One region of the Saccharopolyspora erythraea genome, then DNA from elsewhere that is predicted to be linked to it. Evidence: riboswitches for the same ligand, from Rfam matches in the RefSeq annotation. Region 1 holds a riboswitch; each other region holds the start of a gene.
The links. A riboswitch is a leader RNA that binds a small molecule or an ion and turns the genes downstream of it on or off. The one in region 1 is predicted to bind cobalamin.

Region 1 (4,345 bases):
CGGGCACGCGCGGCGAGTGGATGTCGTACACGCCGGGACCGACGCCCTTGGCGAAGCCGACCGCGTTGAGGTCGGCCAGCACCTCCATGCGGGAGCGGGCCGCCTCGATGCTGGTGACGTCGGCCTCCAGGGCGACGATCGCGTTGATCACGTCACCGAACTCCGAGTAGCACAGGTGGGTGTGGATCTGCGTGGAGTCGGCGACGCCGGAGGTGGCCAGCCGGAACGACTCCACCGCCCAGTCCAGGTACTCCTTGTGCTGGACCGAGCGCAGCGGCAGCAGCTCGCGCAGCGCGGGCTCGTCGACCTGGACCATCCGGATGCCGGCCGACTCGAGGTCGTGCACCTCGTCGCGGATGGCCAGCGCGACCTGCTTGGCGGTGTCGGCCAGCGGCTGGTCGTCGCGGACGAACGACCATGCCAGGATCGTCACCGGGCCGGTGAGCATCCCCTTGACCGGCTTCTCGGTCTGCTTCTGGGCGTAGGTGGCCCAGTCGACGGTCATGGGGTTCGGGCGGGAGACGTCGCCGAACAGGATCGGCGGGCGCACGCAGCGCGAGCCGTAGGACTGCACCCAGCCCTTGTGGGTGCTGACGAAGCCCTCCATGTGCTCGGAGAAGTACTGCACCATGTCGTTGCGCTCGGGCTCGCCGTGCACCAGCACGTCCAGTCCGAGGTCCTCCTGCAGCTTGATCACGCGCTGGATCTCGTCGCGCATGCGCTGGTTGTAGGCGGCCTCGTCGATGGTGCCCTTGCGCAGTTCCGCGCGCGCCTTGCGGACGTCGGTGGTCTGCGGGAAGGAACCGATGGTCGTCGTCGGCAGCGGAGGCAGCCGCAGCGACTTCTCCTGAGCCTCCTGGCGCAGCGCGTAGTCGTTGCGGCGGGAGTGCTCGGGCCGCAGCGATTGCAGCCGGGCCTGGACGCGGTTGTTGCGGACGCGGTCGGCCTTGGCGCGGTCGGCGACCGCGGCGGCGGCTGCCGCCAGCTCGTCGGCGACGGCGTCGCGTCCCTCGCGCAGCGCGCGGCCCAGCACGACGACCTCGCGCACCTTCTGCACCGCGAAGGCCAGCCAGGACTTGACCTGCGGGTCGATCTGCTCCTCGGCCTCGACGTCGTAGGGCACGTGCAGCAGCGAGCACGAGGTGCCGACGGCCACTTCGCCGGCCAGGCCCAGCAGGGTCGCGCCGGTGGTCAACGCCTTGTCGAGGTCGGTGCGCCAGATGTTGCGGCCGTCGACCAGGCCGGCGACCAGCGTCTTGTCCCGCAGCCCGGACAGCGTCGACAGCTTGTCCACAGTGGAGGAACCGGCCACGAGGTCGACGCCGAGCGCCTCGACCGGGGCGGAGGCCAGCACGTCCAGCGCGTCACCGAGATCACCGAAGTACCCGGCCACCAGCAGGTTCGGCCGGTCGGTCAGCTCGCCGAGCTTGCGGTAGGCCGCGCGCAGCGCGTCCAGTTCCGCCTGCGAGCGGTCGGCGGCGAAGGCGGGCTCGTCGAGCTGGACCCATTCGGCTCCGGCCCGCTTGAGCTCACCGAGCAGTTCGGCGTAGGCGGTCAGCAGCTCGTCGAGCTTGTCCAACGGGCGGAACGACTCCGGCGCGCCTTCGGCGGCCTTGGACAGCAGCAGGAAGGTCAGCGGGCCGACCAGCACCGGCCGCGTGGTGACGCCCAGGTCCGCGGCTTCCTGGAACTGCCGCACCGGAGTCCGGTCGGTCAGCGAGAACCGCGTGTCCGGGCCGATCTCGGGAACGAGGTAGTGGTAGTTGGTGTCGAACCACTTCGTCATCTCCAGCGGCGGCGTGGAGTCCACGCCCCGCGCCATGGCGAAGTAGGTGTCCAGCGGGTTCAGCCCCAGCTCGGTGTAGCGCGGGGGAACAGCGCCGAAGGTGACCGCGGTGTCGAGCACCTGGTCGTAGTACGAGAACGTGTTGCCGGGGACGGAGTCCAGCCCCGCGTCCTGGAGCGTGCGCCAGGTGTCGACGCGCAGCTGGCGCGCGACCTCCCGCAGGTCCTCCGCGCTGCTGCGCGAAGCCCAGTAGCTCTCCAACGCGCGCTTGAGTTCCCGGTTCGGTCCGATCCGGGGATACCCGAGTACGGTCGATCCGATCTTGGTGGTCAACGCCCTCTCCTCGCGAGCTCGACAGCATGGGACTCCGAGGTCCGGACGGAGGCGTGCCGGAGCGCCAGCGAGCGGTCATAGCCGCGGTCTGGGCATCCGCCAGGTCCTCCCTCGAGACCTCGGATCAGCGTGCACGGGTGTGCACGCACCGGTGGCAGGTCTTCGGACTCGCGGGCGCTCCCGGCCTTGGCCGGGGTTCCTAATGGCCGTCGCTTCCCAGACGCAGTGGTCCAGTGCTCTGTTTCCGGTCTTCTGAGACCGGTGACGGCGTTCGTTCCCGCTCACCGCTGCGGGGCAGTCCCGGATTCGCACCGGGTTCCCTCTTGCCTCGTCCACCGCGGTCGCGGCTCTCCACCGCGTCCGTGGCGGACGAACCACCAGCACACGACAGGCTAGTGACCCGATCCCCGTTGGCAAGTCCTCCCGAAGGGTGGTCGCATCGGAATGCGTGCATCGGCGGGGCGGAACTCGGGCCTGAAGTCGTCGTTCATGCATTTGAGCCGCATCGGTGAGAGGCCAGTCACATCCGGCGGCCTCCGGCTTCGTTCAGCAGCCGCGGGACCCGCGAGACCACACCGCGCGCCGGGACCATACGGTCGTGCCGAATGCGGTGATCGGGCTGGAAGGAGTTGGTACGGGTGGGCGACGTCAACGGCGCTCTCGACGCGGTGCGCCGGAACTGGGACCGGCGGGCCCGCGACTACGACCGCTTCTACCGGCGTTTCAGCGCGGATCGGCGCGATGCGTGGCGCACGGCGTGCGAGAAGGTCGTGCCCGCCCTGCATCCGGGCGGTGACGGGCCTCTCGATGTGCTGGACGTCGGTACGGGCACGGGGTTCCTCTCGACCCTGCTGGCCGAGCTCGGGCACCGCGTCACCGCCGTCGACCCCTCCGCGACGATGCTCGGCTATGCGCGGGAGGAAGCCGAGCGCCGGGGCGTGGACGTGCGTTTCGAGGAGTGCGGGGCGCATGACGTCGAAGACCTCGCGGGCACGTTCGACCTCGTCACCGCGCGGTACGTGCTCTGGACGCTGCCCGCACCCGTGCGGGCCACGGCCGCGTGGAGTCGAGTGCTCAGGCCGGGTGGCGCGGTGCTGATCGCCGACAGCACCTGGCACACCTGGCGCGGAGACGGCAGGCGGCTGCTCGCGTCGCTGCGCCCGGGCGGCGACCACGGGTTCGCGTGGAGGCTCCTGCGCGACTACGTCCGCATCGGCCGGGCGACGCCGAACTGGAAGGGGCTGACCCCGCACCGCGCGCAGGCGATCCTCGCCGCCGGCGGGTTCGGGCGGGGCGAGCGCTTCGACGACCTGCTGCCGGAGTTCGCGCGACCGGTGGGCGAAGGTTTCTTCATCACCGGCGCACGCGTGCGATAGGCCGTCGCGCGGGCTGTCCCCGGCCAGCCGGTGCCAGGACATCCCGCCGCCAGCGCACAGGAACGGCCGGGAAATCCTTTGCGGCGCCTGGACATCGATTTCCGGGTCCGCATCCGGTCGAGGGCACCTCCGCCGTCCGCTCCGGACGTGCGGCGCGGCGGACGGGACGCGAGAATGGGTGAACTCTTCCGAGGAGGTGGCAGAAGATGCGCGCCACCCTGGTTCAGCTCTCGGTCTCGGACACCGAATCCGCCGCGCAACGCCGCACTCGGGCCGCCGGGCTCGTCCGCGGCCGGGCCGGTGACGACATCGTGGTCCTCCCGGAGCTCTGGACGACCGGAGCCTGGGACTACGACGCGTGGCAGGAGGGTGCCGAACCCGTGGAGGACGGCCCTACCGCGCGGATCATGTCGGATGCGGCCAGGTCCGCGGGCGTGTGGTTGCACGCGGGGACCATCGTCGAGCGCGACGACAGCGGTGCGCTCTACAACACCGCGTTGGTCTTCGACCGCGCCGGGGCGCTTCGCGGCACGTACCGCAAGATCCACCGCTACGGCTTCGACACCGGAGAGGCCGTGTTCATGGCCGCCGGGCGGGACGTCGTGGCCATGCCCACCGAGCTGGGCGAACTGGGCTTGGCGATCTGCTACGACCTGCGCTTCCCGGAACTGTTCCGCGCGTTGGTCGACGCCGGGACGGAGGTGCTGGTGGTGCCCTCCGCGTGGCCTGCTCACCGCCGCGAGCAGTGGCGGATCCTGGTCCGCGCGCGGGCGGTGGAGGAGCAGGCCGTGGTCCTGGCGTGCTGCGCCGCCGGCACCCACGCCGGCATGCGGCAGGCCGGCGGCAGCCT
Region 2 (4,345 bases), 2.1 Mb from region 1:
GCGAACTGCTCGCGGGCTGCTCGCCGGCCGTTCGGGGTTTCGTGGAGGCGACTGCCGTGCTGGGACCGGGCACAGCGGTCCGCGACGCCGCGCTGCTGGCGGGTGTCGAGGACGGCCTGCTGACCGTTCTCGACGAAGCCTGCGCCACGGGGCTGGTCTGCCTCGCAGCTCGTGGGCTGACCGAGGTCGGTCCCGCGGACCCCATGGTGCGCGCCGCCGTGCTGGCCGCACTGGCACCGGGCCGCAGGTCCGGCCTGCACCGCCGGGCGGCCGGCCTGGTCGACGACCCGGCCCGCAAACTGCGGCTCCTCGTCGCCGCGAGTCCCGTGCCGGACCCCGCCGTCGCCGATCGCCTCGACGCGCTGGCCACCGAGCGGGCATCGGAAGGGGCGTGGGCGGAGGCCGCGTCACTGCTCATCGACGCGAGCCGGCTCACCGAGGACCGGCTGGAGCGGGAAAGCCGCATCAGCCGCGCCGTCGACGCGCTGATCGGGGCCGGAGACGTGTTCGCGGCCGCCGCCCTCGTTCCCGAGGTGGAGAGCCTGCGCGAGACGCCGCTGCGCAACGCGGTGCTGGGCTACCTGGCCGTCGTCCGCGGGCGGGTGGCCGAGGCGGAGTCCCGGCTCGGCCGGGCCTGGCGGCTGGTCAACGCCGAGCGCGACCCGGACGTCGCCGCGCTGATCTGCCAGCGCTACGTGCTGCACGCGCTCGTCCGCTGCCGCGCCGACGATCTCGTGACCTGGGCCGACCGGGCGATCTCGCTGGCGGGGCCGGAGGCGCCAGCCGCGGTCGAGGCCGCCGCGATCCGCGGGCTGGGGCTGGCCGCGACGGGACGGGCTCGCCAGGCGCGCCGCGACTACGCGCGCCTGGGGGAGCGGGTTCGCCACGGAGCGCAGGCCCAGCGGGTGATGATGGCCCGCGGCTGGCTCAACCTGCTCACCGACGCGGTCGACGACGCGCGCGCCGAGCTGGAAAGCGCCGTGCCGACGACCTTCCTCGGCGGTTCGACCCGGATCTCGCTGTGGGCGCGGGCCTGGCTCGCACGCGCGCAGTTCCTCGCCGGGGCGTGGGACGACGCGATGCGCACCGTGCGCGACGCGGCGCCTCTGCTCGAACGCAGCGGCATCGTCCTCACCGGTCCGCTGCTGCACTGGACCGAGGTGACCGTGCACGCGTTGCGCGGTGAGTGGGAGCAGGCCGAGCAGGCGTTGCTGCGCTGCGACGCCGGACCGCAGGACTACGAGATCATGCGGGTCCCCACCTACCTGGCCCGGGCGCAGGTCGCCGAGGCGCGCGCCGACTCCGCAGGCGTGCTGCGAGCCCTGCATCCGCTCACCCAGTCCTGGGCCGCCGCCGGCATCGACGAACCCGGCCACTGGCCGTGGCACGACATGTACGCCCACGCCCTCGTGCTGGAAGGACGCCACGAGGAGGCCGACGCGTTCCTGCTGCCGCACGAGCGGCTGGCGGCCGCGCGCGAGCACGCCTCCGCCCGGGCTCGGCTCGCGGCGGCCCGTGGCCGGCTGCTGGGCGCGCAGGGCGATCCGGCCGCGGCCGCGGCCGCCTTCGAGCAGGCCCTGGAACTGCTCGAAGGGCTTCCGCTGCGCTACGACCACGCGCGCGTCGCCTTCGCCTACGGCCAGACGTTGCGGCGGGCCGGGAAGCGCCGCGAGGCGGACGCGGTCCTCACCACCGCCCGCGACGGCTTCGCCACCATGGGCGCCGCGACCTACGTGGAGCGGTGCGACCGCGAGCTCAAAGCAGGCGGCGTGCACGCGTTGCGCGCGGAGCGGGCCTTCAACGAGCTCACCCCGCAGGAGGAGGCCGTCGCCCGGCTCGTCGCACGCGGACTGTCCAACCGGGAGGCCGCCGCGGAACTGTTCCTGTCCACCAAGACGGTCCAGTACCACCTGACCCGCATCTACACCAAGCTCGGCATCCGCTCCCGGGCCGAGCTCGCGGCCCTGCGCGGCGCTTCGGAGGAACCGAACCGGGAATGAGCACCGGCCGGTTCGCGCCGCTGCGAGAAGGCTCACGTTGGTTGGGCGGACGTGATCGTGTCGGTTAGGGTGCCTGCGAGCCAGCCGTACCCGGTGAACGGGTCAGGGAATCCGGTCGGAAGCCGGAACTGACGCGCAGCGGTAGGGGCGGCGGACGGGGAAGGGCCGCGTGCGGCCCGCCACTGGGAGCGGTTCCCGGGAAGGCTCCCCGTTCCGGATTGCGCCCGAGTCCGAAGACCTGCTGGTTCCCCGCGCGCCCGCCCGGGCGTGCGGGGACTCGCCCCTTGCGGCTTCGCGTACGAGCCCGAGCGAAGGACACGGATGCTGCTGTTCTCTCTTTTCGCGCGCCGGCGTCGTCTTGCCCGGCCAGGGCGCAAGACCCTGCTCGCCGGTGTGGTCGCGGTCGCCCTCTGCGGATGTTCAGCGCCGCCCACGGGAAGTGCCCCGCCAGGGCAGTCCACTGCCATGCGCAACTGCGATCGCGATGTCGTCGTCGAGACACCGCCGCGGCGTGCGGTGAGCCTCAACCAGAGCACGACCGAGATCATGCTCTCGCTGGGACTGCAGGACCGGATGGTCGGGACCGCGACCTGGACCGAACCCGTCGCGCCGCACCTGGCCGCGGCCAACGCGCGAGTGCCCCGGTTGGCGGAGAACACCCCGTCGTTCGAGGGCGTGCTGGCGACCGAGCCCGACATCGTGCTGGGCGCGTACCACGCCATCTTCACCGACCAGCGCGTTGCCTCGCGGGACCGGTTCGCGCAGTTGGGCGTGCCGACCTACCTCTCGCCTAGCAACTGCCTGCCGGAGGAGGCGCCGCTGGGCAGGCCGACCGAGCTGGACGACATCTACCGCGAGGTCCACGAGATCGCCACGATCTTCGGAGTGCCGGAGCGCGGTGATGCCCTCGTCGCCCAGTTGCGGGGGCGGGTCGCGGCCGCTCAAGCCCGCGTGGCCGGGTTGCGGTCGCGCGACGAGCAGTCGGTGCTGTTCTGGTTCGCCAGGACCGAATCGCCTTACGTGGCCGGTGGAACCGGTTCTCCGGGGATCATGGCCCGCGCGTTGGGCGTGCGCAACGCCTACGGGGACGTGGCATCGATGTGGCCCCAGGTCGGTTGGGAGGACGTGCTGAGCCGCGAGCCGACGGTTCTGGTGCTCGGCGACCTCACCAGGGACCAGGAGGGCGACAGCCTCAGGTCCAAGGTGGACTTCCTGCGCGGCGACCCCGCGGTGTCGCAGCTCGAGGCAGTGCGGCGGCAGGACTGGATCCCGATGAGCGGCACCGCGCTGAACGTCAGCATGCGCACCGTCGACGGAATCGAGGCGCTGGCCGACAAGCTCGTCGCCATGGAGCGGCACGGGTGATCCGCACGCGGGCCCGTTGGCTTGTCGCGGGTGGCTTGCCCGTGCTGGTGATGTCGGTCGCGGTCGTGCTCACCGTGGGACCGGCCGACATCTCGGTCGGTGACGTCACCGAGGTGGTCCGGGCGCGGCTCGGGCTGGGCACCACCGACGTTTCCCGCATCGCGCAGGGCATCGTGTGGGAGCTGCGCCTGCCCAGGGCGCTGCTGGCGGCGATCTGCGGCGCGGGCCTGGGCGTCTGCGGTGCGGTGTTGCAGTCGCTGCTGCGCAATCCGCTGGCGGACCCGTACCTGCTGGGGATCTCGTCGGGGGCGTCCACCGGTGCGGTGGTGGTCGCCGTGCTCGGCGCGGGCGCGGGCGCGATCGGGCTGGCCGTCGGTGCGTTCGCCGGCGCGCTGGTCGCCTTCGCCCTGGTGATGGCGCTGGCCGCGCTCGCGGGCGGCGGCACGAGCCGCGTCATCCTCGCCGGCGTCGCGGGCAGCCAGCTGTTCTCCGCGCTGACCTCATACATCGTCATGACCTCCGCCGACGCCCAGCAGACCCAGGGCGTGCTGTTCTGGCTGCTCGGTTCCCTGTCCGGGGCCCGATGGGACGACGTCGCGCTCGCGGGCGCGGTGTGCGCGCTGGGCCTGCTGCTGTGCCAGTCGCAGGCGGGTGCGCTGGACGCCTTCGCTTTCGGTCACGACTCGGCCGCCTCGCTGGGAGTGGCCGTGCAACGCGTACGAGGGCTCCTGCTCGCGGGCACCGCGCTGGTGACCGCGACCCTGGTGGCATCCTCGGGCGCCATCGGCTTCGTCGGACTCGTGCTGCCGCAGGCCGCCCGGTTCCTGGTGGGTACCCGGCACCGCGCGTTGCTGCCGGCCACCGCCGTGCTGGGCGCGATCCTGCTGGTGTGGGTGGACTCGCTGGCCGGTGCCGTCGCCGCGCCGCAGGAGGTTCCGGTGGGAGTCATCACCGCGTTGGTCGGCGTGCCGGCCTTCGCC
Region 3 (4,345 bases), 880 kb from region 1:
GCGGCCACCGCCATGGCGCTGCCGCCCCGGCGGCCGTGCACGACCAGGTGCTCCAGGCCGCTGGGGTGGTCGGCGAGCGCCTGCTTGGACTCCACCGCGCCGACGAACCCGACCGGCAGCCCGAGCACCGCGGCGGGCCTGGGCGCACCTTCCTCGATCATCTCCAGCAGCCGGAACAGCGCCGTCGGGGCGTTGCCGATCGCCACGACCGAGCCCTCCAGGTCGTCGCGCCAGAGCTCCATGGCCGCCGCGCTGCGGGTGGTGCCCAGCTCGCGGGCCAGCTCCGGCACGCGTTCGTCGCCCAGCGTGCAGATGATCGCGTTGTCGGCGGGCAGCCTGCGCCTCGTCACCCCGGCCGCGACCATCGCGGCGTCGCAGAACACCGGCGCACCGGCCCGCAACGCGGCCCGCGCACCGGTGACCGCGTTCGGCGACCAGGCGAGGTCGTCGACCAGGTCGACCATGCCGCAGGCGTGGATCATCCGCACCGCCACCCCGGCGACCTCCGGCGGCAGCCCGCCGAGCTCGGCCTCGGCGCGGATGGTGGCGAAGGACCGCCGGTAGATCTCCGCGCCCTCCCGCACGTAGTCGGGCACCCCGCGATAGCGCGCGGGGCTGCCTGCCCCGGACTGCTCGTCGGCCCCGGTTCGCTCGTTCACACTGCCCTCCGTACCGCGTCCAGCGCGGCCCCAACCTCGTCCAAATCGGTGGCGGTCGTCCGGGTCTCGTCGTCGAGACCGACCTCGTAGCCCGCCTCGGTGGCGAGCACGTCCAGCACCCTGCCCTGCGGCCTGCCGCACCGGCGTCCGCATCCGGACCAGTGCACCGGGAGTCCGCCGGGCGGCGGCAGGGCGCGCCGGGCGTCCCCGCGGACGTCGGCGAGTGCCTTGGCGCACCCCGGTCGCCCGGCGCAGGAGGTGACCCCGGCCCCGGGTGCGCGGGCGTCCACGACCAGCCCGCGCGCGTCCAGCGCCGACAGCCACGATGGCGCGTCGCCGGCCGGCAGGCCGGTCACGACGACGGTTCGCCACGGCGTCAGCCGGAGACCGCAGGCGGCCTCGGACGCGGCGGTGATGATATCCACCTGCTCCCGCGAGAGTCGGCCCAGTGGCGCTCCGGCCGCGATCGTGACCGCGTCGCCGCGCCGGAAGACCTCTCCGACCTGCGCATGCGTGCCGGGCGGGGTGGACGGGACCGGCACCGGTTCGACCGGGACGGCACCGGTAGCCGCGCGGACGCGCTCGGTGATCCCGCGCACGCCGTCGCGCAGCTCGTTCACCCGCCACTCCCGGCCGTCCTTCTCTGCCAGGAACGCCTCGGCCGCGGCGAGGGCGAGCGCGGGCGCGCCTTCCGGGGTGGATCGGATGCCGGAGTCCACGCCGCCGAGCACCAGGGCGACGGTCGCGGCGTCGAGCGCGAGCAGGCCGACGTCGGCGCCCATCGACACCACGTCTCCCCTGCCGTCGTCGACGGCGAACAGGAAACGGCCTGGCAGATCGGCCAGCGCGGGCGTCGCGCACAGCGCTTCGTCCAGAGCGCGGGCCACGGCCTGGGTGTCCAGCAGCGCCCGGTCGTCGTCGTATGGCGAGCCGAGGATGTTGCGCACCCGTTCGTGGGTGGCCGACGGCAGCAGCCCGGCGCCGGAAAGGCGGTCGGCGAGCTCGCTCTGCTGTCCCGCCGCGAGGCCCCGCACCTGCACGTTCGCCCGCGAGGTGAGTTCGAGGCCGCCGTCGCCGAGCCCGGCCGACGCGGCCCCGAGCACGGCGAACTGCCGCGGTGTCAGCGCGCCGCCGGGCACGCGGACGCGGGCCAGTCCGCCGTCGGCGGCGTCGTGCACCCGCAGGGCACCGGGGCAGGCATCGCGTTCGGGACGGGCTGCTGTGGACACCCGGCCGATCCTACGGCCCCGGGTTGTTGCGGACGCAAACCACGCGACCGGGTCCGGACGGTTGCGACGCGTGTCATGCGCGGCGAACTTGACGGAAGATCGCCCCGTTGCGGAGAGTGTTCGCAGTATTCGAGCGGCGACAGGTGGAGGAAGCCGGTGCGAGTCCGGCGCGGTCCCGCCACTGTCACCGGGGAGCGGACTCCAACGACGTCACTGCCCCGCGGGGTGGGAAGGCGGAGCGAGCGCTGATCCGGGAGCCAGGAGACTCCGGTCGCCGCGACCTACGACCCGGGGCGAGGACCCCGAGGAGGGTGTCGTCATGCGCCGAACGCGCGCATCCGGCCTCCGCAGGCCGCCCGGCCCGCGGTGCCGCCGCCATCCCGGCCGAGGGCGTCCCGCACGTCGCGGACTCGGCGGCGGGGCGCCCGGCCGAACCACGCGTCGCGGGTTCGGCAACGCGGCGACCGGCCGAACCGCGCGAGCGCCGCGCACGCTCAGCGGCGGAGCGCTGCGGGGACCGGCACCGGGTCGGCTCGCCGCTCTGAGGCCCCTGTCCGGCGCCGCCGGCTTCGCGGAGGCCGGACGCGCGAGCGTCCGCCCCGCAGACATCCCCTTCGACGTCACCCGCCGCGCAGACGTACCCACCTCCACCAGCGCATCCCGGGCGACAGCCCACCCAGTTGAGGAGCGAGCCGCATGATCCTGCTTCTGTCCACATCGGACACCGATCTGCTCAGCGCGCGGGCCAGCGGCGCGGACTACCGGCTGGGCAACCCGGCGCGGCTGGGCGTCGACGACCTCCTGCCGCTGCTGACCGACGACGTCGACCTCGTCGTGGTCCGGCTGCTCGGTGGCCGCCGCGCGTGGGAGGAAGGGCTCGACGCGCTGCTGGCGGGTCCGCGCCCGGTGGTCGTGCTGGGCGGCGAGCAGGCCCCCGACGCCGAGCTGATGGAGTGCTCGACGGTGCCCGGCGGCGTCTGCGCCGAAGCGCACCGCTACCTCGCCCAGGGCGGCCCGGAGAACCTCACCGAGCTGCACAACTTCCTGTCCGACACGATCCTGCTGACCGGCAACGGCTTCGCCCCGCCGATCGAGACCCCGACCTGGGGTGTGCTGGAGCGCACTCCGCGCGAGACCGACGGGCCCACCGTCGCGGTGCTCTACTACCGGGCGCACCACATGGCGGGCAACACCGCCTTCGCGCACGCCCTCTCCGAGGCGATCGAGGACGCCGGCGGTCAGGCCCTGCCGATCTTCTGCGCCTCGCTGCGCGCTCCCGAACCCGAGCTGCTGCGCGAGCTGCGCCGCGCCGACGCGCTGGTGGTCACCGTGCTCGCCGCCGGCGGCAGCAAGCCGGCCACCGCCCAGGCCGGTGGTGACGACGAGGCGTGGGACGTAGGGGCCCTGGCCGAACTGGACATCCCGATCCTGCAGGGACTCTGCCTGACCAGCACCCGCGCCGCGTGGGAGGACAACGACGAGGGCCTTTCGCCGCTGGACATGGCCACCCAGGTCGCGGTGCCCGAGTTCGACGGGCGGCTGATCACGGTGCCGTTCTCGTTCAAGGAGAACGACTCCGAGGGCCTGCCGGTCTACGTCGCCGACCCGGAGCGGGCCGCGCGCGTCGCGGGAATCGCCGTGCGCCACGCGAAGTTGCGCCATGTCCCGCAGCACGAGAAGCGCCTAGCGCTGATGCTGTCGGCCTACCCGACCAAGCACTCCCGCATCGGCAACGCCGTCGGCCTCGACACCCCGGCCAGCGCGGTCAAGCTGCTGCGCCGACTGCGCGAGCACGGCTACGACGTCGGCCCCGAGGACGGGCCCGACGCGCTGCCGGGCGTGGCGGCGCAGGACGGCGACGCGCTGATCCACGCGCTGATCGCCGCGGGCGGTCAGGACCAGGACTGGCTGAGCGAGGAGCAGCTCTCCGGAAACCCGGTCCGCATCCCCGCCAAGCGCTACGAGTCCTGGTACGCGACGCTGCCCGAGGAGCTGCGCGGCGAGATCGAGGAGCACTGGGGCCCGCCGCCCGGTGAGCTGTTCGTCGACCGCTCGCAGGACCCCGACGGCGAGATCGTGCTCGCCGCGCTGCGCGCGGGCAACGTCGCGCTCATGGTCCAGCCGCCGCGCGGCTTCGGCGAGAACCCGATCGCGATCTACCACGACCCCGACCTGCCGCCGAGCCACCACTACCTGGCCGCCTACCGCTGGCTCATCGACGAGTTCGGCGCGCACGCCATGGTGCACCTCGGCAAGCACGGCAACCTGGAGTGGCTGCCGGGCAAGACGGCGGGGATGTCGGCCGCGTGCTCGCCCGACGCCGCGCTCGGCGACCTGCCGCTGATCTACCCGTTCCTGGTCAACGACCCCGGCGAGGGCACCCAGGCCAAGCGCAGGGTGCACGCCACCCTGGTCGACCACCTGGTGCCGCCGATGGCGCGGGCCGAGAGCTACGGC
Region 4 (4,345 bases), 900 kb from region 1:
GATCAAGGTGGTGACCGCCGCGCACTGCACCATCGATCTTTCGACCGGCAAGCCACGTCCGCTCGGCGGCCTTCGCGCGGTCGTCGGACGGTCCGACCTGCGGACGCAGGAGGGGGTCGTCAGTGCCGTCGACGCCGCGTGGGTCCACCCGCGGTACCAGGGTTTCGCCAGCGGGCACGACGTCGCGGTCCTGACGCTTCGGACCCCGGTGGACTACCGCGTCCTCCCGCTCGTCGGGCAGGGGGAGACCGCGCCGTACCAGACCGGGACGGTCGGCCGGGTCTACGGCTGGGGCCGCACGTCCGAGTCGGGGGCGCAGTCGTCGGTGCTGCGTTCCGTCGAGGTGCCTGTCACCCCGGACGCCGAGTGCGGCCGGGCTTACGCCGGCTTCGACCGGTCGTCGATGTTCTGCGCGGGCACGCCCGAGGGCGGGCGGGATGCGTGCGGGGGTGACTCGGGTGGCCCGTACGTGGTCAACGGGCGCCTGGTCGGGGTCGTGTCGTACGGCGTGGGCTGTGGACGGCCGGAGCAGCCGGGTGTCTACACGCGGCTGGCGACCTACGCCGGCGAGATCGCGGGAGCGTGAGGCGGCGGGCTTGGCGCTTCCGGTAGCCGGGGTGCGTGTGACCTGCGGCGGACTCATCCGCTGCGGAGGGTGTTGTTAGCAACTCCGAGTGCTCGTGGATGCGGTTGTCGGGGGTCGGTTGTGATATCCAGGTAAGGGTGACCCTTCAGCCTCTTGCGACCTCTGTGCACCGCGCCTACACGGCGGATCTCGATGCCGAAGACTTCTACCGGATGCTGCGGTTGCGCGTTGACGTCTTCGTGGTCGAGCAGGAGTGCCCTTACCCCGAGTTGGACGGTCGTGATCTGGAAACCACGACTCGCCACTTCTGGATCGATTCAGCAGATGGCTACGTGCTCGGCTACCTGCGGTTGCTGGAGGACCCCGACGGCACCTTCCGGATCGGCCGGGTCTGCACCGCCAAGAGCGCGCGCGGTCTCGGGCTCGCCCGCAAGCTGATGCGGGCCGCCGTCGCCGAGGTGCAGCGCGAGCCCGCGGTGCTCTCGGCGCAGACCTACGCGCTGGAGTTCTACCGCTCCTTCGGCTTCGTCGAGGATGGCGAGGAGTACCTGGAGGACGGGATTCCGCACATCGAGATGCGACGCGACCCGCGCACTCGCACCGCGAACCCGACGGTCGGCGGCGCGGCGAGGTAGCGGCGAGCGCGCCGGAGACGGTGCGTAGCTGCCGTGCCGGCGGATCGGGCTGCGACGAGCCCGACGCGGGCGGCCAGGTGGCGAGCGGCGGCAACCGGCGGAGCGGAGCCGAGCAGCCCTGGCGGGTTCGGGGAAGAGCGGTGTCCCGCGCGCGGGAGCGCCTTGGAACGGACTCCCTGATGCAGCCGTGTCCGATGCCCAGGACATGCACCGCCCCGGAAATGCCCTGCGCATCGCGCCGTTGACGGGCCGAGGCGATCCGCCGGAGTAGTGGTTCTCGTTACGCCGTGCCCTCGCCGGTGATCGCGGTCTGCGACGATGCACGGTGGTCAAAGCAAGGAGTGCGTCAGGAAGCCGGTTGGAGTCCGGCACGGCCGGCGCCACTGTGACCGGGGAGCGGACCTCCCCCGCGAGCCACCGGGGCGACCTGGGAAGGCCGGAGGGACGCGGCGAGCCGGGAGTCAGGACACTGCCACCCCTTGTTCCCACCACCCGGGGCGCCCGAGACCCGAGGAAGGAACTGCACGCATGACCGCTGTGCGCTACCCGTTCTCCGCCGTGGTCGGACACGACGACCTGCGGCTGGCCCTGCTGCTCAACGCGGTGCACCCGCGCATCGGCGGGGTCCTGGTCCGCGGCGAGAAGGGCACCGCCAAGTCGACCATCGTGCGCGCGCTGGCCGCGCTGCTGCCCGAGCTCGACGTGGTGCCGGACTGCCGCTTCGGCTGCGCACCGCTGGACGCCGACCCGCGGTGCCCCGACGGCCCGCACGACGGCACCGCCTCGTCGGTCCGCCCCGCGCGGCTGGTGGAGCTCCCGGTCGGCGCGACCGAGGACCGCCTGGTCGGCTCGTTGGACCTGGAGCGCGCCCTCACCGACGGCGTCCGCGCCTACCAGCCCGGTCTGCTCGCGGCCGCCCACCGCGGCGTTCTCTACGTCGACGAGGTGAACCTGCTGCACGACCACCTCGTCGACCTGCTGCTCGACGCCGCCGCGATGGGACGCGCGCATGTCGAACGCGAGGGTGTCTCGGTGGCCCACGCCGCCTCGTTCCTGCTCGTCGGCACGATGAATCCCGAGGAGGGCGAGCTGCGGCCGCAGCTGCTCGACCGGTTCGGCCTCACGGTCCACGTCACGGCCTCCCGCGACGTGCCGACGCGGACCGAGGTGGTGCGGCGGCGGCTGGCGTTCGAGGCCGACCCGGCTGGGTTCGCCCGCCGTTGGGAGGACGAGGACGCCGACCTGGCCAAGCGGATCGCCGCCGCCCGGGAACGGGTCGGCTCTGTGGTGCTGCCGGACTCCGAGCTGCGGCGGATCTCCGCGCTGTGCGCTGCCTTCGAGGTCGACGGCATGCGCGCCGACCTCGTGCTCGCCCGGACGGCGGTGGCGCACGCGGCCTGGCGCGGCGCTGAGTCGGTGGCCGAGGCCGACGTCGAGGCCGCCGCCCGTCTCGCGCTGCCGCACCGCAGGCGCCGCGACCCGTTCGACGAGCCCGGGGTGGAGGAGGAGCAGTTGCAGCAGGCGCTCTCCGATGCCGCCCAGCACGCGGACAACCCGCCGGAGGACGAGCGCGACGAGCAGTCCGGCGACGAGCGGGACGAGCAGTCCGGCGACGACGATCCGGATGAAGGCGGTCCGGGTGGCGCATCCGGCCCCGACGATGGCGGCCCGGACGACGACGGCCCGGACGGCGGTCCGGGTGGCGGTCAAGCCAGCCCGGAGGAGGGCGGTGAGCCGCGCCGCAAGGCCCCGTCGGAGCGTCCGCCCGCGCCGCCCGCGGCGGCGTTCCGGGCTCGGTTGCTGGAAGTGCCGGGTGTCGGTGAGGGAGCGCCCGGCAGGCGCTCGCGCTCGCGGTCGCGCACCGGCCGCGCCGTACGCGCTTCCACAGTGGACGGACATGGCATCCACCTGCCCGCGACGCTGAGCGCCGCGGCGCCGCATCAGTCCGCGCGCGGGCGCAGCGGTCCCGGGCTGGTGCTCCGCGGCCACGACGTGCGGCACGCCGTCCGCGAGGGCAGGGAAGGCAACCTGGTGCTGTTCGTGGTCGACGCGTCGGGGTCGATGGCGGCCCGCGAGCGGATGTCGGCAGTCAGCGGTGCCGTGCTCTCCCTGCTGCGCGACGCCTACCAGCGCCGGGACAAGGTCGGGGTGGTGACCTTCCGCGGCGACTCCGCTGAGGTGGCGCTGCCGCCCACGTCCTCTGTGGACACCGCTGCGGTCCGGATGCGGAGGTTGCGCACCGGCGGGCGCACGCCGCTGGCCGACGGACTGCTCAAGGCGCACAAGGTCATCGGTACCGAGCGCACGCGCGACCCGCGCCGCCGTCCGCTGCTGGTGCTGCTCACCGACGGCAAGGCGACGGTCCCACTGAGGTCCAATGTGGACGGACGTGCCCGCCGTGCGGTCGACGACGCGGTGCGCTCGGCGGGGCTGCTCGCCGACGCCGGTGTGGCCTCGGTCGTCGTCGACTGCGAGAACGGGATGGTGCGGCTGGGGCTCGCCGACCGGCTCGCCGGCGCGCTCTCGGCGCCGTGCCTGCGGCTGGAGGAACTGTCGGCCGACAACGTCGCCGGTGTCGTGCGCGCCGTGCGGGACGGCGGTTCGCGCGCGGCTTGATCTCGTTTTGATTACGAGATTGGAGATCTCGCGTACGGGTCTCGCAGGCCGGTTGGTACGGTGTTCGCGTCCACCTGACCCCCAGGGGTGGACCTGAAAAGTGCCCTCGCGCTCCCGGTAACCCCCAGGCTGGTTGAGCGCGAGGGCCTTTTCGTTCCCGGGGCAACCGCGGTCGCGCGGTCTGATCGTCCCGCTACCGCGTCCTGATGGCCTGGCTGCCGCGGACGGATGCCCCCCGACCGGGGCCGCTGAGATCGGCGCCACTTGGCTTAGGGTCGGAGCATGCCTCAGGGACAGCCATCGACAGTGCCAGCCGACGGACTGACGACTCGCCAGCGGCGCAACCGCCCGCTGGTCGTGGTGAACACCGGTGAGATGAAGGGCAAGTCGACCGCCGCGTTCGGCATGGCGCTGCGCGGCTGGAACCAGGGCTGGTCCATCGGGGTGTTCCAGTTCGTCAAGTCGGCCAAGTGGCGCGTCGGCGAGGAGTCGGCGTTCCGTGCGCTGG

Region 2: another riboswitch for cobalamin. It lies ahead of HUO13_RS17160 (ABC transporter substrate-binding protein); the one in region 1 lies ahead of metE (5-methyltetrahydropteroyltriglutamate--homocysteine S-methyltransferase).
Region 3: another riboswitch for cobalamin. It lies ahead of cobN (cobaltochelatase subunit CobN); the one in region 1 lies ahead of metE (5-methyltetrahydropteroyltriglutamate--homocysteine S-methyltransferase).
Region 4: another riboswitch for cobalamin. It lies ahead of HUO13_RS29985 (putative cobaltochelatase); the one in region 1 lies ahead of metE (5-methyltetrahydropteroyltriglutamate--homocysteine S-methyltransferase).

The regions. Positions count from the first base shown of each region.
Region 1 is NZ_CP054839.1:5,814,121-5,818,465, reverse strand. It holds gene metE (5-methyltetrahydropteroyltriglutamate--homocysteine S-methyltransferase) at 1-2,119, opposite strand, end outside; cobalamin riboswitch at 2,256-2,513, opposite strand; gene HUO13_RS25960 (class I SAM-dependent methyltransferase) at 2,758-3,495, shown strand; gene HUO13_RS25955 (carbon-nitrogen family hydrolase) at 3,702-4,345, shown strand, end outside.
Region 2 is NZ_CP054839.1:3,737,702-3,742,046, forward strand. It holds gene HUO13_RS17155 (helix-turn-helix transcriptional regulator) at 1-2,000, shown strand, start outside; cobalamin riboswitch at 2,065-2,260, shown strand; gene HUO13_RS17160 (ABC transporter substrate-binding protein) at 2,466-3,365, shown strand; gene HUO13_RS17165 (FecCD family ABC transporter permease) at 3,362-4,345, shown strand, end outside.
Region 3 is NZ_CP054839.1:6,696,852-6,701,196, forward strand. It holds gene HUO13_RS29925 (precorrin-8X methylmutase) at 1-596, opposite strand, end outside; gene HUO13_RS29930 (precorrin-3B synthase) at 656-1,888, opposite strand; cobalamin riboswitch at 2,036-2,155, shown strand; gene cobN (cobaltochelatase subunit CobN) at 2,585-4,345, shown strand, end outside.
Region 4 is NZ_CP054839.1:6,712,987-6,717,331, reverse strand. It holds gene HUO13_RS29995 (S1 family serine peptidase) at 1-586, shown strand, start outside; gene HUO13_RS29990 (GNAT family N-acetyltransferase) at 724-1,221, shown strand; cobalamin riboswitch at 1,531-1,712, shown strand; gene HUO13_RS29985 (putative cobaltochelatase) at 1,750-3,837, shown strand; gene cobO (cob(I)yrinic acid a,c-diamide adenosyltransferase) at 4,120-4,345, shown strand, end outside.